2 regions of the Allobosea sp. 05T433 genome follow, and region 1 is predicted to be linked to the other one. Evidence: predicted binding sites of a transcription regulator. Region 1 holds the regulator's gene; the other holds the start of a gene.

The links. The regulator PhoB, encoded in region 1, activates phosphate uptake and scavenging genes when phosphate is short. The targets are predictions, from matches to a motif close to TGTCATNNANCTGTCAT.
Region 2: a site for PhoB is predicted at 7,243-7,259, ahead of AC1DGP_RS16555 (glycerophosphodiester phosphodiesterase). Genes of this name have one in related genera too.

The regions. Positions count from the first base shown of each region.
Region 1 covers NZ_JBFTKS010000009.1:123,931-138,013, forward strand. Annotated here, with positions in the region: gene AC1DGP_RS14825 (DUF1801 domain-containing protein) at 1-352, opposite strand, end outside; gene greA (transcription elongation factor GreA) at 915-1,382, shown strand; gene AC1DGP_RS14835 (TIGR03862 family flavoprotein) at 1,392-2,609, opposite strand; partial or broken gene AC1DGP_RS14840 (YnfA family protein) at 2,684-2,982, shown strand; gene phoB (phosphate regulon transcriptional regulator PhoB) at 3,102-3,800, opposite strand; gene phoU (phosphate signaling complex protein PhoU) at 3,834-4,553, opposite strand; gene pstB (phosphate ABC transporter ATP-binding protein PstB) at 4,602-5,402, opposite strand; gene pstA (phosphate ABC transporter permease PstA) at 5,447-6,334, opposite strand; gene pstC (phosphate ABC transporter permease subunit PstC) at 6,348-7,319, opposite strand; gene pstS (phosphate ABC transporter substrate-binding protein PstS) at 7,415-8,440, opposite strand; gene AC1DGP_RS14875 (ATP-binding protein) at 8,541-9,602, opposite strand; gene AC1DGP_RS14880 (hypothetical protein) at 10,217-10,507, shown strand; gene AC1DGP_RS14885 (lysylphosphatidylglycerol synthase domain-containing protein) at 10,601-11,548, opposite strand; gene AC1DGP_RS14890 (ABC-F family ATP-binding cassette domain-containing protein) at 11,798-13,321, opposite strand; gene AC1DGP_RS14895 (hypothetical protein) at 13,671-14,083, opposite strand, start outside.
Region 2 covers NZ_JBFTKS010000011.1:340-9,474, reverse strand. Annotated here, with positions in the region: gene AC1DGP_RS16595 (MAPEG family protein) at 1-105, shown strand, start outside; gene AC1DGP_RS16590 (YciI family protein) at 142-495, shown strand; gene AC1DGP_RS16585 (RNA polymerase sigma factor) at 495-1,745, shown strand; gene AC1DGP_RS16580 (MFS transporter) at 2,122-3,273, opposite strand; gene AC1DGP_RS16575 (hypothetical protein) at 3,314-3,628, opposite strand; gene guaA (glutamine-hydrolyzing GMP synthase) at 3,625-5,187, opposite strand; gene AC1DGP_RS16565 (RsmB/NOP family class I SAM-dependent RNA methyltransferase) at 5,238-6,536, opposite strand; gene AC1DGP_RS16560 (hypothetical protein) at 6,949-7,089, shown strand; gene AC1DGP_RS16555 (glycerophosphodiester phosphodiesterase) at 7,310-8,479, shown strand; gene AC1DGP_RS16550 (hypothetical protein) at 8,552-8,821, opposite strand; partial or broken gene AC1DGP_RS16545 (amino acid ABC transporter ATP-binding protein) at 9,053-9,135, opposite strand, start outside.

The DNA.
Region 1 (14,083 bases):
GAGCCTTCAATGCCCCTTCGTCAATCGTCTCACCCTCGTGGATGTCGATGGCCCGCCTGGTGTTGCCATCCAGACTGGAATTGAAGAGGCCCGATGGGTCGTCGAGTGAGGCCCCCTTGGCAAAGGTCATTTTGACGACGCTCTTGTAGGTCTCCCCAGTGCAGATCAATCCGTCGTGGGACCACACCGGAACCCCTCGCCATTTCCACTCCTCTACCACCTCAGGATCGGCTTGCCTGATCCATACGCGGAGCTGGGAGAGCATCTTGCCTCGCCAGTCGCCCAGCTCGGTGATCCGCTCGTCGATCATCCGAGACGGGGAGTTTTCGTTCTGGGACTCGCTCTGGCTCATGATCTTCCCTTCTCTCCGGAACTCTCGCTTCTGGGATCGGGCCAACCGTCTGCTCGAGATCGCAGCGCAACCTCTCGAAGAGGCTGGGCCGGCCGGTAAACGTCTTGGAGAGCACGGTGTGTCTGCACGGATCACAACGCATAACTCTCTGGCTATTGATCTGCATTCATAATCATTGGGCTATACGTCAGTCAATCGAAGCCTGCGCGCGCAACGATCGCCGTCGGGTCTCGCAACTCAGGATCAAGGTGGCCGCGACGGACGGCCGACGCAAGCGCGGCGCTCTTCCGGCATCGGCTGCCCCCTTGGGAACGGGACTGCGCTCGTGATCGGGGGCCAGGGGCAGCGCGCGATGGCTCTGCTCTTGATGGTGCGGCCGGACACGGGGGTGTAGACTGTTCGGGTCTTGTCTTCGGCAGTGCCTGATCCCCATCTCCAAGTGATCGCCGCTTCAGAGTCCAGCATCGGGTTGGCGCTGCATCGCAAGCAGTCGTGAGGACGTAACACTGAAAGCTGTGGTCCGGTTCGCCGGATGTGCCGAGATCAATAGGAGGAGGCCAGAATGACTCGCGCCTTCGTCAAGGAAGCAGAGGAAAGAGGGACCCTGGACGAGCTGCCGGACCGGCCAGTCTCGCCTCACCCGAACCTCGTGACGCCTGAGGGGCTCGCACAGATCGAGGCCCAGCTGGCGCGCTGGCATGACGAACACGCGGCGGCGCTGGCCGGAGGCGACCGCACCGAGATCGCTCAGACGCGGCGCGAGTTCCGCTACTGGGCGGCGCGGCGCGCCAGCGCCAAGCTGGCCCCTGCGCAGGAAAGGCACGACATCGTCCGCTTCGGCTCGACAGTGACGATCCGCCGGGCCGATGGGCGCGAGCAGAACTGGCGGCTGGTCGGCGAGGACGAGGCCGATCCGGCACACGGAACGCTGCCCTATGTCGCGCCGTTGGCGAGCGCGCTGATGGGCAAGGGCATTGGCGAGAGCGTCAGCATCGGCACTGAGGCGGTCGAGATCATCGCGATCTCCTGAGGCGATCGTTCAGCTATCCGCGAGCCAGGCCTGAATCCCTGCTGCAGCTGCGACTCCGGTCGCGAAACAGGCCTGCAGCAGATAGCCGCCGGTCGGCGCCTCCCAATCCAGCATCTCGCCTGCGACAAAGGTACCGGGCAAGCGTTTCAGCATGAAGCCTTCCTCGACCTCGGCCGCGGCGACGCCACCGGCGGTGGAGATCGCCCGCTCGATCGGTCTGAGACCGGTGAGCACCAGAGGCGCGGCCTTGATCAGTGCGGCCAGCCTCTCCGCGTCTTCGGGGAGTGGCCCCTTCGCCGCTTCGCGCAGCAGCGCAATCGCGGATGGAGCAAGACCTGCAGCCTTGCGCAGATGATTGCTCAGCGTCACGCCCTTGCGACGATGCGCGAGGCGCTGGACCAGCAGTGCCGCCTCGTGATCGGGCCGCAGATCGATGGTGATGACCGCCCTGCCCTCGCGCAGGATCGTCTCGCGAATCGGGGCAGAGAGTGCATAGACCGCGCCGCCTTCCAGACCCGTCGCATCGATCATCGCCTCGCCGGGCACGGATTGGCCGCCGAAGCTCAGGACGATGCGCTTCAACGGTACTCCGGCAAAACGCTCTCGCATGGTCTGGGACCAATCGACCGTGAAACCGCCATTGGCCGGGCGCAGCGGCGCGATCGCAACGCCGCGCGCCGCCAACAAGGGTGCCCAGCCACCATCCGAACCCAGCCGTGGCCAGCTCGCACCGCCGAGCGCGAGCAGCGTCGCGTCGGGCCGCGCCTCGACATCGGCGCCATCGCGGCTCCGGAACGTCAGAGCTCCCGCTTCGCTCCAGCCGGTCCAGCGCTGCCCAGGCGCGAAGGCGACGCCGAGACCATCGAGCCGGCGCAGCCATGCCCGCAGCAGGGGCGAGGCCTTCATGGCGCGCGGGAAGACGCGGCCGCTGCTGCCGACGAACGTGTCCTGCCCGAGCGCATCGGCCCAGTCGCGCAGGGATTGTGGCGGGAAGGCGCGAATGGCCGGCTCCAGCCAGGCTTGCGCATCGCGATAGCGGGGCAGGAACCTGTCGAGCGGTTCGGAATGGGTAAGGTTCAATCCGCCGCGCCCGGCCAGCAGGAATTTGCGGGCCGGCGAGGGCATGCGATCGTAGATCGTGACGGTGTCCCCGGCTGCCGCAAGGCGCTCGGCCGCGATCAGCCCGGAGGGCCCTGCTCCAATAATGGCGACGTGATGTGTGGGCATCGGTCCGGCTTGCCGTCAGCGCGCCCTGCGGTCAAGGGTAATCCCGCCCCGAAGGCCATCGACAGGGACGAACCATGCCGACCATCGCCGCCTATTTCGGCGCAGCCATTCTCGAAATCGCCGGCTGTTTCGCGTTCTGGGGCTGGCTCCGGCTCGACAAGCCCATCTGGTGGCTCGTACCCGGACTGTTTTCGCTCGCCCTGTTCGCCTGGCTGCTGACGCTGGCGGAGAGCGAAGCCGCCGGACGGGCCTATGCCGCCTATGGCGGCGTCTACTCTGGGCCGTGGAAGGCTTTCGCCCCGACCGCTGGGACATTATCGGTGGGCTGATCTGCCTCGCCGGCGCGGCGATTATTATCGCAGGGCCGCGCTAGGGTATCGGCCCGAAAGGTGGATTGCGGTTTTCGGGAAGGCCGATGCAACCATAGACGGTTAGATCGTCGGGCGGATTCGATATCCGGCCCGATGATCCAAGTCCCCGATGATCCAAGTCTCAGCTCCGCGCAAAGGTCTCGTCGAAGGCATAGCCGGCACCGCGCACGGTCCGCAGCGGGTCCTTGGCGTTGTCAGGAGTGATCGCCTTGCGCAGCCGGCCGACATGGACGTCGACGGTGCGCTCGTCGATATAGACGTCGCGGCCCCAGACCGCGTCGAGCAGCTGGGCCCGGGAATAGACCCGCCCCGGCGCCTGCATCAGGAATTCGAGCAGGCGGAACTCGGTCGGGCCGAGATGCAGCTCGCTGCCTGAGCGGCGGACACGGCGGGTGGTGCGGTCGAGTTCGAGATCGCCGGCGGCCAACAGGCCGGCGACATGACCCGGCTTGGCGCGGCGTAGCAACGCCTGGATGCGGGCGATCAGCTCGGGCAGCGAGAACGGCTTGACGACATAGTCGTCGGCCCCGGTGGCGAGGCCGCGCACACGCTCGGTTTCCTCGCCGCGGGCGGTGAGCATGATGATCGGCACCCGCTCGGTATCGCGACGGGTCCGCAGCCTCCGGCAGAGCTCGATGCCGGAAAGGCCCGGCAGCATCCAGTCGAGCAGCACGAGGTCCGGCGTATGATCGCGCAGATGCAGCTCGGCATCGTCGCCACGCGCGACGCTGTCGACCTCGAAGCCCTCGGCTTCGAGATTGTAGCGCAGCAACAGGGTCAGCGGCTCTTCGTCCTCAACGATCAGGATGCGTGCAGGCATGTCTCACTCGGTCCCAAAGGTGTCGGGCGCCGGTCACTCACCGGTGGCGGCGTCCAGAAGGATATTGGTCGTGTCGAGCTTCGGGCGGGCTGCGTCCAAGGCTTCGCCCGTGACGAGATAGTGGATCGTCTCGGCGATGTTGGTGGTGTGGTCGCCGATGCGCTCGACATTCTTGGCGCAGAACAGGAGATGCGTGCAGAAGGTGATGTTGCGCGGGTCTTCCATCATATAGGTGAGCAGCTCGCGGAAGAGCGAGGTATAGAGCGCGTCGATCTCATCGTCGCGGCGCCAGACCTCCATGGCCTTCTGCTCGTTGCTGACGGCGTAAGCGTCGAGCACGTCCTTGAGCTGGGCCTGAACCAGGCGGCTCATATGCTCGAGGCCGACGACCGCGCGCGACGGCGGCTGGAACTGGCCGGAGATGGCGACCGCGCGCTTGGCGATATTCTTGGCGAGATCGCCGACACGCTCGATATCGGCGGCGATGCGGATGGCGGAGATCAGCTCGCGCAGGTCGTTGGCGAGCGGCTGGCGCCGGGCGATGGTGAGCACCGCCTTCTCCTCTACCTCGCGCTGCAGATTGTCGAGGCGCTGGTCGGCGCTGATGACCTTCTGTGCCAGCCCGGTGTCGCGGCGCACCAGGGCGACTGTCGAATCGCCGAGCATGCGCTCCGACATGCCCCCCATCTCGGCCAGGCTGCGGCGGATCCCCTCGAGATCGGCATCATATGAGCGGACGATGTGATCAGTCATCGCGGCGTATCCTTTGTCGGCAAAGCAGTTGGAAGGCTGGGCGCCGGTTCAGCCGAAGCGGCCGGTGACGTAGTCCTGCGTCTGCTTCTTGTGCGGGTTCATGAAGATGGTGTTGGTGGCGTCGAATTCGATCACCTCACCGAGATACATGAAGGCGGTGTACTGCGAGATACGCGCCGCCTGCTGCATGTTGTGGGTGACGATGACGATGGTGAAGTCGGTCTTGAGCTGCTCGAGCAGGTCCTCGATCTTGCCGGTCGAGATCGGATCGAGCGCCGAGGTCGGCTCGTCGAACAGGATGACTTCCGGCTTCTGGGCAATGGTCCGCGCAATGCAGAGGCGCTGCTGCTGGCCGCCGGACAGGCCCATGCCGGAGGTCTTCAGCTTGTCCTTGACCTCGTCCCAGAGCGCGGAACGGCGCAGCGCACCCTCGACGCGGTCATCGAGCTCGGATTTCGGTGGCTTCTCGTAGAGGCGGATGCCGAATGCGACATTGTCGTAGATCGACATCGGGAAGGGCGTCGGCTTCTGGAACACCATGCCGACGCGCGAGCGCAGCTCGTTCACATCGATATCGTTGCTGATGACGTTGCGGCCGTCGAGCAGGATCTCGCCGGTGGCGCGCTGCTCGGGATAAAGCGAGTAGATCCGGTTGAAAATGCGCAGCAGGGTCGACTTGCCGCAGCCCGACGGTCCGATCAGGGCCGTGACATGGCGGTCCCGGAAGTCGAGATTGATGTTCTTCAGCGCCTTGTGCTCGCCGTAGTAGAAATCGAGGTTCTTGACCGCGATCCGGACGGGGGCCTCGGCATCAAGCGCTTGCGGGCTCAGTTCCAGCGTCGAAAGCATCGACTTGTTCCTTCAGATCGAACGCGACGAGGGTTTAAGGCCGTTCATTTGCCGCCCCGCACGATACGGCGGGCGATAAGCGAGAGGCACAGGATCGAGACGGTGATGATCAGCGAACCGGCCCAGGCGAGTTGCTGCCAGTTCTCATAGGGGGCGGAGGCGAACTGGTAGATCGTCACCGGCAGGTTGGAGACGCCGCCGACGAGGCTGGGCGAGAACCAGAAATTGTTGTTCAGCGCAGTGAAGATCAGCGGCGCCGTCTCGCCGGCGATGCGCGCCAGGGCCAGCAGGATACCGGTGACCATGCCGGATTTCGCCGCCCGCCAGGTCACGCTGGTGATGACGACCGAAGGCGGGGCGCCGAGCGCAGCACCGGCTTCACGCAACGAGCTCGGCACGAGGCGCAGCATGTCCTCGGTGGTGCGCACGATCACCGGGATCGCGATGATGCCCAGCGCCACGCCGCCGGCCCAGCCGGAATAGCCGCGGAATGGCTCGACCAGGATGACGTAGACGAAGAGGCCGATCAGGATCGACGGCGCCGAGAGCAGGATGTCGTTGATGAAACGGATCAGGTCCGCGAGCTTGGAGCCCTTGCCGTATTCGGCAAGGTAGGTGCCGGCGAGCACGCCCACCGGCGTCGCCACGGCGATGCCGAGGAAGGTCAGCACGATCGAGCCGACAATGGCGTTGGCAAGGCCGCCCCCCTCGCTGCCGGGACCGGGCGTCACCTGGGTGAAGGTCGCGACGGAGAGCCCGCCGATCCCCTTCACGAGCAGCATGCCGAGAATCCAGAACAGCACGAAGATGGCGAGAAGGGTGAAGCTGGTGGCGATGATCTTCATCGCCCGATCCGCGGTGCGGCGCGCGGGGCGGACGCGGCCCCAGACCTGATGAGGCGTCGTTGCGGGCGGGGTGACGGCGCTGTTCATGGCCAGGCTCCGCTCAGAAGGACTTGACGCGCGCGACAAGGATACGCGCGATCACGAGGACGACGAAGGTGACGAAGAAGAGGATGCAGCCGAGCGCGATCAGCGCGTTGAGCTGCAGGCCCATCGCCTCGTTGAATTCGTTGGCGATGCGCGAGGCAATGGTCGAGCCGGGGTCCATGATCGAGGCCGAAAGCCGGTTGGCATTGCCGACGACGAAGGTCACCGCCATGGTCTCGCCAAGCGCGCGGCCAAGACCGAGCATGATCGCGCCGATGATCGAGACGCCGGCCTGCGGCACCAGCACATGGCGCACGACCTCCCAGGTCGTGGCGCCGATGCCATAGGCGCTCTCACGCAGCACGGACGGGATCTGCTCCAGCATGTCGCGGGTGATCGAGGCGATGAAGGGGATGATCATGAAGGCGAGGATGATGCCGGCCGTCAGGATGCCGAGCCCCGAGGGCGAGCGCGAATACAGCACGGTGCCGACCAGCGGAATGCCTTCGACGATGTTCGAGACCGGGATCTGCACATAGGCCGCGAAGAGCGGCACGAAAACGAAGAGACCCCACATGCCGTAAATGATCGAGGGCACGGCGGCGAGCAGCTCGATCGTCGTCGAGACCGGGCGCTTGAACCAGGGCGGCGCGAGCTGGGTGAGGTAGACGGCGATGCCGAGCGAGAGCGGCACGCCAAGGACCAGCGCGATCAGCGCGGTCGACAAGGTGCCTACGATGGCAGGCCAGGCGCCATACTGCTCGTTCTGGGTGTCCCAGACGCTGGACGTGATGAAACCAAGGCCGAATTCGCGGAAGGCGGGCCAGCCGCCGATGATCATCGAGGCGATGATGCCCGCGAGCAGCACCAGCACGAAGAGCGCGGCGGCCCGGCTGGCATTGCGGAAGACAATGTCGAAGGTGCCCTTTGGAGTGCGGCGAATGGCGGGCGCGCCGGGCGCGGCCATCTGGTCTGTCACGGCAGCCATCCGTGGTTACTCCGGTCGCATAAGAAGCACGAGGAAACGGGTCTCACAAAGTCGAACGCGAGGCGGGAACAACCCGCCTCGCGTCATAGCATGGATCAGAAGATCGGCTTGCCAGCCGGGTCGGTGGCGCCCTTCCAGGCGGCGCGGACCTGATCCTTGACGTTGGCCGGGAGCGGCACGTAGTCGAGATCGAGCGCGAGCTTGTCGCCGTTCTTGAAGGCCCAGTCGACGAATTTCAGCGCGGACTGCACCTCTTCGGGCTTCTCCGGCTTGGCATGGACGAGCAGGAAGGTGGCGGAGGTGATCGGCCAGGCCTGGGCGCCCTTCTGGTTGTTCAACGAGATGCCGAAGCCGGGAGCCTCGTTCCAGTTCGCATTGGCGGCAGCGGCCTGGAAGGACTTGTCGTCCGGAGCCGGGAACTGGCCGTCGGCGTTCTCGACCAGCGCATGGGCCAGTTTGTTCTGCTTGGCATAGGCGTACTCGACATAGCCGATCGAGTTCGCGACCTGCTTGACGGAGGCCGAGACGCCCTCATTGCCCTTGCCGCCGATGCCGACCGGCCACTGCACGGCCGTGTTGGTGCCGATCTTCGACTTCCAGTCCGGCGAAACGCGCGAGAGATAGTCGGTGAAGACGAAGGTCGTGCCCGAGCCGTCCGAACGATAGACCGGGTTGATGTTGGCGTCAGGCAGGGTCAGGCCGGCATTGATGGCGACGATCTTGGGATCGTTCCACTTCTTGATGGTGCCCTGATAGATGTCGGCGATGATCGCGCCGGTGAGCTTCAGCTTGCCCGGCTCGACGCCGGCAATGTTGACGGCCGGAACGACGCCACCCATGACGGTCGGGAACTGGATCAGGCCGTCCTTGGTCAGGTCCTCGCCCTTGAGCGGGGCATCGGTCGCGCCGAACGCAACCGTCTTGGCCTTGATCTGCCGGATACCGCCGCCTGAGCCGATCGACTGATAGTTGAGACCGATATTGGTCTCCTTCTTATAAGCTTCAGCCCATTTCGAGTAGATCGGGAAAGGGAAGGTCGCGCCCGCGCCGGTAATGTCGGCGGCCTGGGCAACGCCGGCCAAGCCGATCGTCGCAGCCGCGAGAATGAGAATTTTGCGCATTAGAGGAGTCCTCGTCTGGGTCGCAGTCTTTAGCAGCCCCGCTAGAACACCTTCCATGTGACAGACAGATGACAGACCGTCACGTTCGCCGTCACATTGGTCAGGACGGGCTCCGCATCATCGCGCCGAGGCGCGGCAGGATCGCCTTGAAGAGGGCGCCCTTGCCGTACTCGCTCTCGATGGTGAGACGGCCGCGATGGCGTAACACGATGTGCTTGACGATGGCGAGACCAAGGCCCGTGCCGCCGGCCTCGCGGCTCGCGGCCGTGTCGACACGATAGAAGCGTTCGGTGAGGCGGGGCAGATGCTCGGGCGGGATGCCTGGCCCGTCGTCACGAACGCTGACGCTGGCTTCGCTCGCGCCCTCGACCACATTGATTGCAACCACGCCGCCCTCACGGCCATATTTGATGGCGTTCTCGACGAGGTTCTCCATCAGCCGCAGCAACTCGTCGCGGTCCCCCGCGACTTGGACCGGCTGGGTCGGCGTCTCGAGCTTCAACGCCACCTTGCGCTCGCGTGCCATCAGGGTGAGCGAGTCGACGATCTCGCGCGAAATCGCGGAGAGATCGACAGGCGTGTCCGGCGCGAGATGGGCGCGCAGCTCGATGCGCGAGAGCGAAAGCAGATCGTCGACCAACCGCGCCATGCGCAGACCCTGTTCGCGCATGATGGCGAGAAAGCGGTCGCGCGCGCCGGTATCGTTGCGCGCCGGTCCCTGCAGGGTCTCGACGAAGCCGAGAAGGGAGGCGAGCGGCGTGCGCAGTTCGTGGCTGGCATTCGCCACGAAATCGACGCGCATGCGTTCCGTGACGCGCAGCTCACTCAGATCCTCGAAGGTCAGCACCACGGGATTACGCCAGACGCCGCCGGTCAAAGCTGCGATGTGGATGCGGAATGTGCGCTCGACCGGCACGCGCTCGACCAACTCGATGACCCGGCGCCCTCCACGGCGCGAAACCTGCTCGATCGCGTCGATCAGGTCGGGGTCGCGCAGGACGAGCGTGAGCGACTGGCCGCGTTCGAGCGCCGGAATGAGCGCGCGCATCGCTGGGCTCAGTGCCTGCGCCACCCCTTGCGCATCGAGCAGCACCACGGCGGAACCCAGCGCCTCGATCAGCGCTGCAGTGGCCGGCGCGTGGGGATCGACGACATCGACCATGTGAACATGCCTATCAGGAGGAAGCTGGCGCCCTCATAGGGGCTGGCACGCGCTCTGCCAATCGCTCCGGGCGAGATGCCCCCCGCACTTGCGAGGCCCCCCACAGCGCGCGGCGACACTGGGCGAAATCCACGCCATCCAGGATCTCAGCAGGAACGAAGCGCGCTTGGGTGGTCACTATCGGCGACGCGCCGGGCGCCGCGGAGGCCGAGGCTGTCTCGACCATGATCGGAATTGCGACCGGCCGCTCTCGCTCAGATCAAGAATGTATTTTCAGCCAATTATCATCGTTTTATTGAGACAACATCGGACTTGGAAAGGCTACTGATAATGATGCTCAATCGATGTAACGATGACCATCGGCATGGCCAGCCATCTTTTGGCCTTCTACGGACACTATTCGGACATGGAACTGGTCAGCCAGACCAAGAATTTGGTGGCTTGAGCCTTCCATTCTCCCTAGTCTTGTTGAGTCTTTTATGCGTCATTTTATCTTGGCTGCATGCGTTGCAGTATGCCTCCCTGCGACCGCCCAAGCCAATGTCCCCGCCGGCAAGGTTTCCTTCCAACCGCAAGTGAAGGGGTTGGGCTGCCTCAAACCGGAAACCCTGGCGATGATCAGCGAGTTGGTCGCCAAGATCGGCCCGATCAAGATCACCTCGACCTGCGGCGGTCGCCATGCCCGGAACTCGCAGCATTATAGCGGAAAGGCGATCGACTTCAGGCCACTAGCCGCCTCTACACGCAGCGCGGTCGCTGCCGCCAAGGCCCTCGCGAGCACCGGCGGCGTCGGTTCCTATTCGAACGGCATCGTCCATGCGGATGTCGGCGCGCGCGAGGCCTCCTGGTATGGGCACAAGCGCAGCAGCCGCCAGGTCGCCTACGCAGCGCGCAGCAGCCGCTAAAGCGTCGGCTTTCGAGAAAGACGCGGCAATCACAGCAGTCGGATCATCTGACCGGATACGAGATCAGGTCAGATGATCTGAAGGGGCGGCACCCTAGATATCGTGGCGCTTAATGCGGCGGATCATTTCGTGCAGCGCCAGCATCACCAGCGCCAGGATGAAGGGCAGCAGGTAGTAGATGATGCGGAAGAGCAGCAAGGCTCCAAGCACATGACCATAGGGCAGTCGGTTGAGCGCGACGAGCATCGTCGCCTCGAAGACTCCCAACCCGCCGGGCGTATGGGCGGCGATGCCGATCAGGCAAGCGAAGACATAGGCCGCCAGGAAAGCCGGATATTCCAGCCCATAGCCGCCGGGCAGCAGTACGAAGAGCACGGCGGCGGCGGCGCAGACCTCGCAGGCGCCAAGTGTCATCTGGCCTAGCGTGATGCCGAGCCCCGGCAGCGGCAGATTCCAGCCGCGGACCCGGAAAGTGCGTTCGTCGGTCGCGACCCAGACGAGATAGCCGAGGATGGCGAGCCCCGTGGCGCCACCGACGACCTGCACGACCCAGGGCGAGGTGCGCGCGAGCATCGCGACAGAATCGGTGGCATAGAACAGGCAGGCGCTGAGGATCGCGCCGAGGCCGAGCCAGAAGGTCAGGCCGGCGATAATCGTCAGGCGAGCGACCTCGGAGGCGCGCACCCCCTTGGCCGAGTAGATCCAGTAACGAACGGTGCCGCCCGTCACGATCGGGAATCCGAGCGTGAAGGACACGGAATAGCTGGTGAAGGAGGCGAGTGCGGTCGTTCGGTAGGGGATCGACATCCCCAGCCTTCTCAGCGCCAGCGCATCATAGCCGGTCAGCAGCAGATAGCTCAGCGCGGTGAAGCCGAGCGCCAGCCCGATCTGGCGGCGGCTGGCATCGGCGAAGGCACCGGCTACCTGGCCCGGCTCCATCTCGCGGATGATCAGCCAGAGGACGGCCAGTGAAGCGACGAAGATGACCGTGCTGGCAAGTGGGCCGAGCCAGCGCCAGCGACTGCGTTTGCGCAGCGGCATTCCGGGCTCGTGCGGGCCGTACGACATGCTCTCTCGTGGTCAATTGCGCGAGGTGGGAATGTGCTCGCGTCGATTGCGGACGGGAGGGCACCGCAGCGCCCCGGCCCCGACAGATAGCGCCTCGGCCGCGATCCACAAGACGGGACGACGCGGCGAATGCGCACCATGAGGCTGACGCAGGTCGCGTCGGGCCGGCATTGCGACGGCCCGACGACATCTGTCCGCTTCAGCCCAAGCTTTTGGCCAACCTCAAGTTTCTCCGGCTTGAGCCGCAGCGAAGAATGCCTCCGGCCCCTCGATCTCGACCAATTTGCGATTCTCGATCAGCCAGAAGCGATTGCCGACCGCCCTGACGAAGCTGCGGTCATGCGAAACCAGCAGGCAGCTCGCCTCATGCGCCATGAGTTCGCCCTCCAGCGCCTCCTGCCCTTCGATGTCGAGATGGTTCGTCGGTTCGTCGAGCAGGTAGAAATTCGGATTGGCCAAGCGCAAGACCAACATGGCGAGCCGCGACTTCTGCCCGCCCGAGAGCGCGCCGATCCGGCTGCTCTGCATGTCGATCGACACACCCGCCCCCGCTAGCAGGCTGCGCGCCGGCTGGTCGCCGACATCGAAGCGCCGGGTGATCACGCCGTGCGGCGTATCGCTATCGGCGAGTTCGGAAAGACTCTGACTGCTATAACCAAGAGCAAGCGACGGCGTGACCTTGATGCGCGCAGCGTCGGTTTCCGCGATCGCGTCCCTGATCAGGCCAATCAGTCGCGACTTGCCGGTCCCGTTGCGGCCCAGCAGCACGATCCGGTCACCCTGGGCGATCGACCGCTTGCCGGTCTTGAACAGCGGCGCCCCATCCGGCGTCTCGACGGAAAGATCGTCGAGGGTCACCAGGACTTTGGCATGCGTGCCGCGATTGGCCAGCCTGATCGCGCCCGATGAGCGCTCCTGATAGCCAGGCCTCGCCGCCTCTTCCAGGCGCTCGGCCCTTTGCCTGAGCTGCTTGGTCTTGACCACGAGGAGGTCGCTGCCGGAATTGATCCCGATATTGTTCAGCTTCGCCGCCTGCCGGCGCAACTGCTGCGCCGCCTTCATCTCGCGCTGGTAGCGACGCTCCTCCGAGGCGTCGACCTCATCCAGCGCGGCGCGCGCCCGCGTATAGGGCAGCGCGAAGACCGGTGAGCTCTCCAGCCTGAGGAACAGCGTGCGATTGGACACCGCGTCGAGGAAGGCGCGATCATGACTGGAGATCACCACGGGCACGTCGCGCGGCAGACCGTTCAGCCATTCCTCGAGTTGGCTGATCCGGGCGAGGTCGAGATGGTTGGTCGGCTCGTCGAGCAGCAGCATGTCGGGATCGGTCACCCAGACGCTGGCCAGCATGGCGAAGCGTTGCCAGCCGCCGCTCAGCTGCGACAGGGGGCGCCGGCGAAGCGCCTCGGGAATTTCGAGCGCCTCCAGCGCAACGTCGACGCGCCAGGATTCCGTCTCGGCCTGCTCCATCGGGAGCGCGCGACGGACGAGGTCATAGACGGGCAACGCCAGCAGCCCGGCGGGAATTTCCTGCTCGACATGGCCGACGCGAAGTCCGCGCGACCGCGTGATCTCGCCAGTCGTAGGCTCATGGGAACCAGCAAGGCAGCGCAGCAGGGTGGATTTACCCCGGCCATTGGCTGCGACGAGGCCGAGGCGATCTCCCGCCCCGATCGCAAGATTGAGATTGGAAAAGAGCGGCGCACCGAGCGTGACGCCAAGTTTGCGGGCGTTGATCAAAGCCATAATCGTTCTCTGGACTGCGCGAGCCGTTGTCCGGCATCCAGGAAAGGCGCGTTCCACGGCCTTGAGGATGCGGATGCCGGATGCCTGTGCGGCGTCAGCTCGTTGGGTTGGGAGAGGCGCAGTTCACCGGAGCCATGAGGCTCGACGCTGCGCCGCCACGAAGGGCAGACCGGAAGAGAACCGTTGAGCGATCGTCTTTGGGTCAGCCCTGCAAGACAGCTTGCAGGGCCTGAACGGGGCCACGCTGACGATGGTGACGAAAGAACGTAATCACGCAGCCCCCCTTTCTCGAGTGAACGATGGCAACAGCCCTAGCGCCGTTCCAAATCGTTCGCAACTGCGGCTTGCCTCAGGCAGTCTTGCGGAAAACGCGCAGCGTCTTGAACAGGCCGACCTCCTCGACCGGGCGCGACTTCGCCCAATCCGCGATGATCGGCTCGGCCGAGGCATAGGCGAAGGAGCCGGTATAGAACAGGATATAGCCGCCGGCGTCAGTCTGGTCGGTGAAGAGCTGCATCACCTCGAGATCGGTAAGCGCGCCATAGGCATCGTTCTTCTCGCTGCGGAACTCGCAGGAATGGAACAGGGTGACGATATCGAAGCGCGGCAGCAGCTTTGCGTTGCTGGTATAGATGTCACCGAAATAGGCGGAATAGGTCTTGGTGATCGAGGGGTTCTCGGTCGCCAGCTTGACGAAGGCATCATATTCCTTGGGCGAAGCGGTGATGCCCAGCACCGTGCAGTCGAGCTCCGGCTCGGCGC
Region 2 (9,135 bases), on a different contig from region 1:
GCCCCCACCCATCCCCTGCGGATCGCGGGTAACTCCGCCTGCATCCTTGCGACACTGACGCTGACCGCGGCCCTCGCCCTCGCGGCGCTTGGCTCTCGCCCCTGACACCTCCCCGAACCTGCCCAACACCGGAGACCTGACATGCAGTACATGGCGCTGATCTATAGTGACCCGTCCCTCGAGCCAGCCTATGGCACGCCTGAATTCGAGGTGATGATGAAGGGGTATTTCGACTTCAACGAAACCCTGAAGGCGGCGGGCGCTTATGTGGCGGGCGAAGGCCTGAAGGATGTCGAGACCGCCACGAGTCTGAGGATTCGCGGAGGCAAGGTGGAGACGATGGATGGCCCCTTTGCCGAGACCAAGGAACGCCTCGGCGGGTACTATATTTTCGAGGTTCCCGACCTGGATGCCGCCCTGCACTTCGCAGCGATGATCCCGTCGGCGGCCTATGGGACGATCGAAGTGCGGCCCGTGATGGACTACGACGCCTGATGTCGGAGGCCGCCCCCGATCCCCGATCGGTTTCCTGCGCCATCGAGAATATGGTGCGGATGGATCGGGGGCGGCTTCTGTCTGCGCTGATTGTTCAGCTGAAGAATTTTCAGCTTGCCGAGGACGCGCTGCAGGACGCCCTGGCCTCGGCGGTGGTGCATTGGGGAAGGACGGGGCTGCCTGCCTCGCCTCAGGGCTGGCTCTTGAAGGTCGCGCTGCGCAAGGCGATCGATCGCTTGCGCAAGTCGGCCCGTGAGGACCGCAAGGCTGGCGAGATCGCCCGGCTTTCCCTAGCCGAAGCAGCCGAGACGACGACCGAGGATATTGCCGACGAACGCCTGCGGCTGATCTTCACCTGCTGCCATCCGGCGCTGGAGCCCACGACCCGGGTCGCACTGACGCTTCGCACCCTGGGCGGATTGAGCACGGCCGACGTTGCCGCTGCTTTCCTCGACAACGAAACCACCATGGGCCAGCGCCTCTCGCGGGCACGGGCAAAGATACTCGCCGCCGGCATTCCCTATGCCGTACCCGGACCGGAAGCCTGGGCAGAGCGGCTGCAATCCGTCCTGACCGTCGTCTATCTCATTTTCAACCAGGCCTATTCGGGCACGGACGAATCTCACGCCAGTCCTTTGGGTGAAGAGGCCATCTATCTTGCGCGCATGTTGAATGGCCTGCGTCCGGACCAGGCCGAAATCGAGGGACTGCTGGCGCTGATGCTGATCACCGAAGCCCGCCGCGCGGCACGGCTCGATGCCGGCGGAACCAGCGTCCCACTTGCAGTGCAGGACCGTAGGCTTTGGGATGGCGCCCGGATTGCCGAAGGGCTGGCCTTGCTCGATCGTGCAGTGGCGCGACGCGCGCCGGGGGCCTTTCAGATCAAGGCGGCGATTGCCGCCTTGCATGTCCAGGCGGAGCCGCCCGACTGGCCGCAGATCGTCCTGCTCTATGATAGCCTGTTGCGGATCGAACCGACGCCGGTCGTCCGGTTGAACCGCGCCGTGGCATTGGCGGAAGCTGGCGCACTCCAAGCAGGCTTGCACGCTCTTGAGTTGCTTGCCTCAGCGCTCTCGGCCTATCAGCCGTTTCATGCGGCACGTGCCGAATTGCTGTCCCGCTCGGGCCCGACCGACGCCGCGCTTGCGGCCTTTGATCGCGCCATCGGCCTTGCGTCCAGTCCATCGGACGCGGTCTTTCTCAGGTGCCGCCGGGATCAGGTCGCCCGGCACGCGGCAGAGACATCTTAGGGACCGCACTGGCGGTCAATCTGATCCCAAATCCGGCGGTGAAGGAGCCCCTCAGGAGTTGGTCAAAGCCATGGCCTCGACAATCTGAGGAGCGCTATCGGCGATCAAAGGTCGTTGTCGCATGCACATACTCGCATACCCGCGAGCGGTGGGTGCTGGCCTGCTGCCGCCGCTCGCCCTCACTCCACTCGATTGTTTGAACAACGAATAACCAATGGACATTTCTCGCAAATCTAATCTGTAACCGCAAAAACTCCGACATCAGGACTGTCAAAAAGTTGGGGTCCTGATTTCAAAGGCAAGATCACCGGACCGTTGCCGAACCCGTCTCAGTATTCTTGAGAAGCCTGCCGGCGTCTGACTGCAGCCTCAACCATCAAGCAACGCTCCCCCTTTCCTTCGGGCCAGCCTGGGGAGCCGCTTGCAACAGGATGATCAGAAGCGGGACAATGACGACCATTCCGGCGGCCAGCATCACTCCGGATACGCCGGATACAGTCAATATCCGGGCGCCGAGGATGGCTCCGAAGCCGATGGCCGAATTGATGACCGCCGAGTGTATCGCGGCAGCGGACATGACTGTCGAACCGGCCGCGCGCAGGATCCAGGTCTGCAGGCCCGCGAACAGCGCCGCGATGGCGGCGCCCCAGATGACGAGCAAGACGAAGACCCAACCTGTTCCCAGCTGAGGACCGAACCATCCAAGGCCAACAAGCGCCAGGCACAAGGCAAACAGCCCTGCAGTGATGATGGACTTCATGAAGCGGTCGATGAGAAAGCCGGTCAGGATGTTCCCAAGGAATCCTGCTCCCCCAAAGCCGAACAGCAACACACCGATCATGACCTGGGGAAGATCCGGAATTTCTCCGAGGAATGGTTCGATAAAAGTGTACGCTGCGAAATTCGCCGCCGCCATGAATGCCGTTACAGCATAGATCCCCAGCAGGTCATGTCTGCGGAACACCGATCCAAGCTCTCTCCATCCTGCCGGCGATCCGGGCTGCATTTTGGGAAGAACTGCGATCATCAGGACCGAGGTAAGCAGCCCGACTGCGCCAATTGAGCCAAACGCTGCACGCCATCCACTCGCCTGACCGACGAGGTCCGCGAGCGGCACGCCGACAACGGTCGCCATCGAGATCCCGCCGAATATGATTGCGGTTGCAACACCCATACGGTGGGACGGTGCAATCTGTGACGCGACCGCAGCAGCCATGGCCCAGAAGAAACCGTGAACGACAGCGCCCACCGCGCGTGCCAGCAACAACCCGTCGAAGCTGTGGGAAATCATCGCCGCAAGATTGGTCGCGGAAAGAATGAGCATCAAGACGATGAGCAATGGCTTGCGAGGAAACTTCTGGAGCAGAACGACCGACAACAGGCCGCTCGCGGCGCCGATCCAGGCATAGAGCGTCACCGTGAGCCCGACCGAGGCCTGATCTCGCCCCAGATCCAGGGCGATCTGGGACAGCAGCCCGATCGGCGCGAACTCGGTCGTGACCATTGTGAACGAGGCGATGCCGAGCACGATTACCGCAAGCCAGATGCGGAGCGGAGAATCTGTATTTTCAGGTCTCATTGTAGGAGACCGCTGCAAGACCCAGTGGACTCCTGCCCTTGATGACCTTCCGGTTCGTTTTACGCCTGTCCTCATCGACGAACGCGGCCCTGAGGCCGTTGTCTGCCAGGGTCAATTGCTCCTCTGCGGTCCGGCCCAATCCCTCGGCCGAGGGGATGAGATTTTCGCTTACGTGACCTCTAAAATACGTTGGATCACCGGAGTTGACCGGAACGCAGATGCCGGCATGGAAGAGCCGGCGCAGATTGTGATGTTCGAGGCCGGGAAAGACCCTCAGCGCGACATTCGAGCGGGTCTGAATCACTCCCACTCGATCGTACCGGGCGGCTTCGACGTCACGTCGTAGACGACCCGGTTGATGCCCTTGACCTCGTTGATGATACGAGTCGCGGTGCGGCCGAGGAAGGCCATGTCGTAGGGATAGAAATCGGCCGTCATGCCGTCCACCGAGGTGACGGCACGCAACGCGCAGACATGGTCGTAGGTTCGGTGGTCACCCATCACGCCGACGGTGCGCACCGGCAGCAGCACGGCAAAAGCCTGCCAGATCACGTCGTAGAGACCGGCCTTGCGGATCTCCTCGAGGTAGATCGCGTCGGCCTTGCGCAGGATGTCGAGCTTTTCCTTGGTGATCTCGCCGGGGCAGCGAATGGCGAGGCCCGGCCCCGGGAAGGGATGGCGGCCGACGAAGGCCTCGGGCAGGCCAAGCTCCCGGCCCAGCACGCGGACCTCGTCCTTGAACAGCTCGCGCAGCGGCTCGACGAGCTTCATCTTCATGCGCTCGGGCAATCCGCCGACATTGTGGTGCGACTTGATCGTCACCGAGGGCCCGCCGGAGAAGGAGACGCTCTCGATCACGTCGGGATAGAGCGTGCCCTGCGCCAGGAAATCGGCACCGCCGAGCTTGCGCGCTTCCTCGTCGAAGACCTCGATGAAGAGGCGGCCGATGGTCTTGCGCTTGGCCTCCGGATCGGAGCCGCATTTGGCGAGCTCGGCGAGGAAGAGTTCCTCAGCCTCCACATGCACGAGCGGGATATTGTAGCTGTCGCGGAACAGGCGCACGACCTCTTCCGCCTCGTTCATCCGCATCAGGCCGTGATCGACGAAGACGCAGGTGAGCTGGTCACCGATGGCCTCGTGGATCAGCACGGCGGCAACGGCGGAATCGACGCCGCCGGAAAGCCCGCAGATCACCCTGCCCTTGCCGACCTGCGCACGGATCTTGGCGATGGTCTCGGAGCGATAGGCGGACATGCTCCAATCCGGGACGCAGCCGCAGATATCGACGACGAAGTTGCGCAGCAGCTTGGCGCCGTCCGGCGTATGCACCACCTCCGGATGGAACATGGTCGAATAGAAACGCCGCTCCTCGTCGCTCGCCACCGCAAAGGGCGCGTTCTCCGAGGTCGCCTTGACCGAAAAACCAGCCGGCAACTGCGTGACGCGGTCGCCATGGCTCATCCACACCGGAAAGCGGCCGCCCTGGTTCCAGACCTCCCTGAACAGTGCCGAGGGCGCGACGATCTCGACATCGGCGCGGCCGAACTCGGCCGCATGCCCGCCCTCGACCTTGCCGCCGAGCTGATGCGCCATGGTCTGCTGACCATAGCAGATGCCGAGAAGCGGCAGGCCCGCCGAGAAGACTTCCTGGGGCGCACGCGGCGAATTTTCATCCGGCACCGAGGCCGGCCCGCCGGAAAAGATGACACCCTTCGGCTTCATCCGCTGAAAGGCCTCGGAGGCCGACTGGAACGGCGCGATCTCGCAATAGACGCCGATCTCGCGTACGCGACGCGCGATCAGCTGCGTGACCTGGCTACCGAAATCGATGATGAGGATGGAGTCGTGGGGCTTGCTCGTCATCGCGCCCGGTTACGCCATCACGCGCGCAGGCGCAACGGCGCAAGCGCGCCTCAGGCCTCGCGCCTGACGCAAGCCAGATAGAATCCGTCCGTCCCGGTGCGCTGCGGCGACAATTGCAGGCCAAGCGCGGTCGAGAACCGCGCGAGCAAAGCAAAGTCGCCTTCCCTCGACGACAGGATCTCCTGGCTCGGCACGAGGGTGAAGCCGGGGTGGCGCTGCAGGAACCCTGAAACGGCCCCGTCATTCTCATCCGGAAGCACCGAGCAGGTGACATAGGCAATACGACCGCCGGGTTTCACCAGGCGGGCTGCGCGCGCCAGCACCTCGGCCTGGTCCTTGATCCGCTCGGCGAGCGCGCCCGGTCTGACGCGCCATTTTGCGTCGGGATTACGCCGCCAGGTGCCGGAACCGGTGCAGGGCGCATCGACCAGGACGAGATCGGCCTCGCCAATGACTTCGCTGAGGGATTCATGGCCGCGGCTGCGCGGGACGCGGATCTGGACGATACTGGCGCCCGAGCGCGCCAGACGCTCATGCAGTGGCGCCAGACGACGGCTATCGAGATCGGTCGCGAACAGGCGACCCTGATTCTGCATCTGGGCAGCGAGAGCCAACGTCTTGCCTCCGGCGCCGGCGCAGAGGTCGACCACGGTCTCGCCGTGCTTGGCGCCGGCCAGTAGCGAGACGAGCTGCGAGCCCTCGTCCTGGATCTCGAAGGCGCCCTCGAAGAAGCTCGGCTCGCTCTGCAGCGAAGGGCCGCGCCCATCCGCCCCCGGCAGGAAGCGGATCGCATCAGGGGACCATGCCCCCGCCTCCGCTCCAAGATGAGCGAGTTCCGCCAACACTTTGGCCTGATTCGACTTAAGGCGATTGACGCGGATATCGATCGGCGCACGATCGGCCAGTGCGGCGCCTTCCGACACGGCCTGCTCGCCAAAGCTCGCTGAGAAAGCAGGCCAAAGCCACTCAGGCACATCGGCGCGGACCCAGCCCGGTGCGTCGTCGAGATCGAAGGTGATCAGCCGGGTCGCCTCCTCGCGCGTCAGCGGCGCGGGCGCGTGGTTCTCGCCCGAGCACAGTTCGGCGATCTCTTCCATCCGGAGTTCGCGCAGGCCGGCGAGCATGCCGAGAACCATCGCGCGCGAGGTCTCCTCGCCCATGGCGAAGGCCGAGGAGGAGCGGCGGCGGAGCGCGTCATAGACCAGGGTCGCAATTGCGGCACGATCCTTCGACCCGGCAAAGCGCCGCGACAGACCCCAATCCTTCAGGGCGTCGGATGCCGGCCGGCGACGCTGTATGATATCGTCCAGCACCTCGATGGCGGCGCTGATGCGGGCGGCAGGGGTCATTGCGTCGTTCCGTCTGGTGCCGGCGTGTGCGGCATAATCTCGGCGCTGTGGTGTCATATAGACGAGGCAGGGGCAACAACGTCTCGACCGGATACTTGAGGCGAAGGCATGTCCCGGACATTCCGTCCCGGTTGAGCAGACGTTCTGCTCCGCCGCTCACGGGCGCTCATGACCGGGCCACCACTCCGGCCGATCTTGCGGCACTCTCCCCGAATGCCGCAATCCGCATGGCGAGCCGGGCTTCCCGGGCTTACGGTCCTCATCGCAGGATGATCCGGCAACCGAGGCTGGTTGCGCTTGCTGCGTCCAGCTTGAAAATCGACGTATTACCATGTGAAGCCGTCTGCTTGACGAAGCGTCGTCGTCAGCGGCACACCGGGGGCGATCGCTCCGATCAAGTGGAAACCACGCCATGCAGCGCTTTTGCCGAATCACGCTTGCCGGTCTTCTTGCCCTGGCCCTCACGGCCTGCGCCACAACAGCGCCGCCAGACCTGACGCCGCCCCCGCAGAAGCGCCTCGACGCCAAGACGACGCTCGAAAACAAGCGCTGAGCCCGCAGCCGATCACAAGCGTCGCTCTGGCTTGGCCGGGCGACGCTTCTGCCGGGCCTCTCGATCGTCGTCCGTCAGGACGCGCCACGATACAGACCGGACGGGCAGCGCCCCCGCGCCTCGCCACAAAGTTGTCCTTGCGGCACAAGACCACTTCACGGAGCTGTCATATCGTCTGATCATGGTCGCGCGCTCTTGCCGCGATCAGGGAACAGATCCGATGAAACAGACGCTACTTTCGGCCACGTTGCTGGCCGCCCTTGCCTGCGGCGGCGTTGCTGCCACATCGCCCGCCTTCGCCCAACCCGTGCCGACCCTCGATGGGAAGAAGCCCCTCATCGTCGGTCACCGCGGCGCCAGCGGCCACAGGCCCGAGCACACGCTCGAATCCTACAAGCTGGCGATCGAACAGGGCGCCGATTTCATCGAGCCGGATCTTGTCGCGACCAAGGACGGCGTACTCGTCGCACGGCACGAGCCGATGCTGAGCGGCACCACGGACGTTTCGGAGCGACCGGAATTCGCTGCTCGCAAGACTGTCAGGAAGGTCGACGGTGTCGACACCAATGACTGGTTCGCCGGGGATTTCACCCTCGCGGAGATCAAGACGCTGCGCGCCAAGCAGGCGATGCCCGATCGCGACCAGTCGCATAATGGCAAGTTCCCGATCCCGACGCTGCAGGAGATCATCGATCTCGCCAAGGCMGAAAGCACCCGGACCGGCCGCACCATCGGCATCTATCCCGAGACCAAGCACCCGATCTTTCATGCCGCGATCGGGCTGCCGCTCGAGGACCGCCTGCTCGATCAGTTGAAGGCGGCCGGCTGGACCGAAAAGTCCTCGCCCGTGATCATCCAGAGCTTCGAGACGGCCAATCTCAAATATCTGCGCGGCAAGACGCAACTGCGCCTCGTCCAGCTCGTCGATGCCGATGACGTCGACAAGGATGGCGGCATCGTGCTGGCCGCGCCCTTCGACAAGCCCTACGATTTCGTCGTCACCGGCGACAAGCGCACCTTCAAGGACCTGGTCACGGCCGACGGGCTGAAGGAGATCAAGACCTATGCCGACGGCGTCGGACCGTGGAAGCCCTATATCCTCGCCGGCAAGCAGACGATCGGCGAGGACGGCAAGCCGAAGGATCTGAACGGCGACGGCAAGATCGACGAGCAGGATCGGGTGCTGATCGCGCCGACCAATGTCGTCAAGGACGCGCATGCGGCCGGACTCTTCGTCCATACCTGGACGTTCCGCAGCGAGCCGAAGCGGCTAACCTCGAATTTCAAGAGCGATCCCGCTGCCGAGTACAAGGCCTTCTTCGATCTCGGCATCGACGGGCTGTTCTCGGACTTCCCCGATGCCGCCGTGAAGGCCCGCGACGCCAAATAAGCCAGCCCCAACGATCAGCAGCCCGCCCCGGATCACCAGGGCGGGCTTTCTCTTGCACATTTCAGCGGGAGATCAATCGCAGACCCGCGTCGTCCGCCTGATCTCGCCACGCGGCGTTTCCTCGATGGTCCTCACGGTGCGGCAATCGCCGCGCCAGCTGCTGCGCTCCCAGCGGGCGCGATCGCGCATGCGCTCTTCGCGGCGGATTTCGCGGTCGATGGCGCGCTCGCGCGGCGAGCGTGGATCGACCGAGACGCCGCCCGGTCCAATGTTGATCGACTGGGCATAGGCGCCGCTCGTCGCAAGCAGGACAGCAGTCATCGTCGGAATGATGAATCTCATGATGCGTTCCTCCATTCTGCAGGCAAGAACGGGGTACATCCCGAATTGTTCCGGAATTTGATCGCGCCGATAGTGGAGAGATACGGGGGGCTATCTCTATCTATGCCTGTTGGATCAATCGCCATGGCAGCGTCCACTATGGCAGACGACGCTCGGTCCTCGCTCTAACCTTGACGCAGTTGCGGCGCGCCGAGGGTTCGGCGCGCCGCATGGTTCAAGTCTTGCCCGGCCTCAGTGCAGGATCTGGCTGAGGAAGAGCTTGGTGCGTTCGTGCTGCGGGTTCTTGAAGAACTCGTTGGGCTCGTTCATCTCAA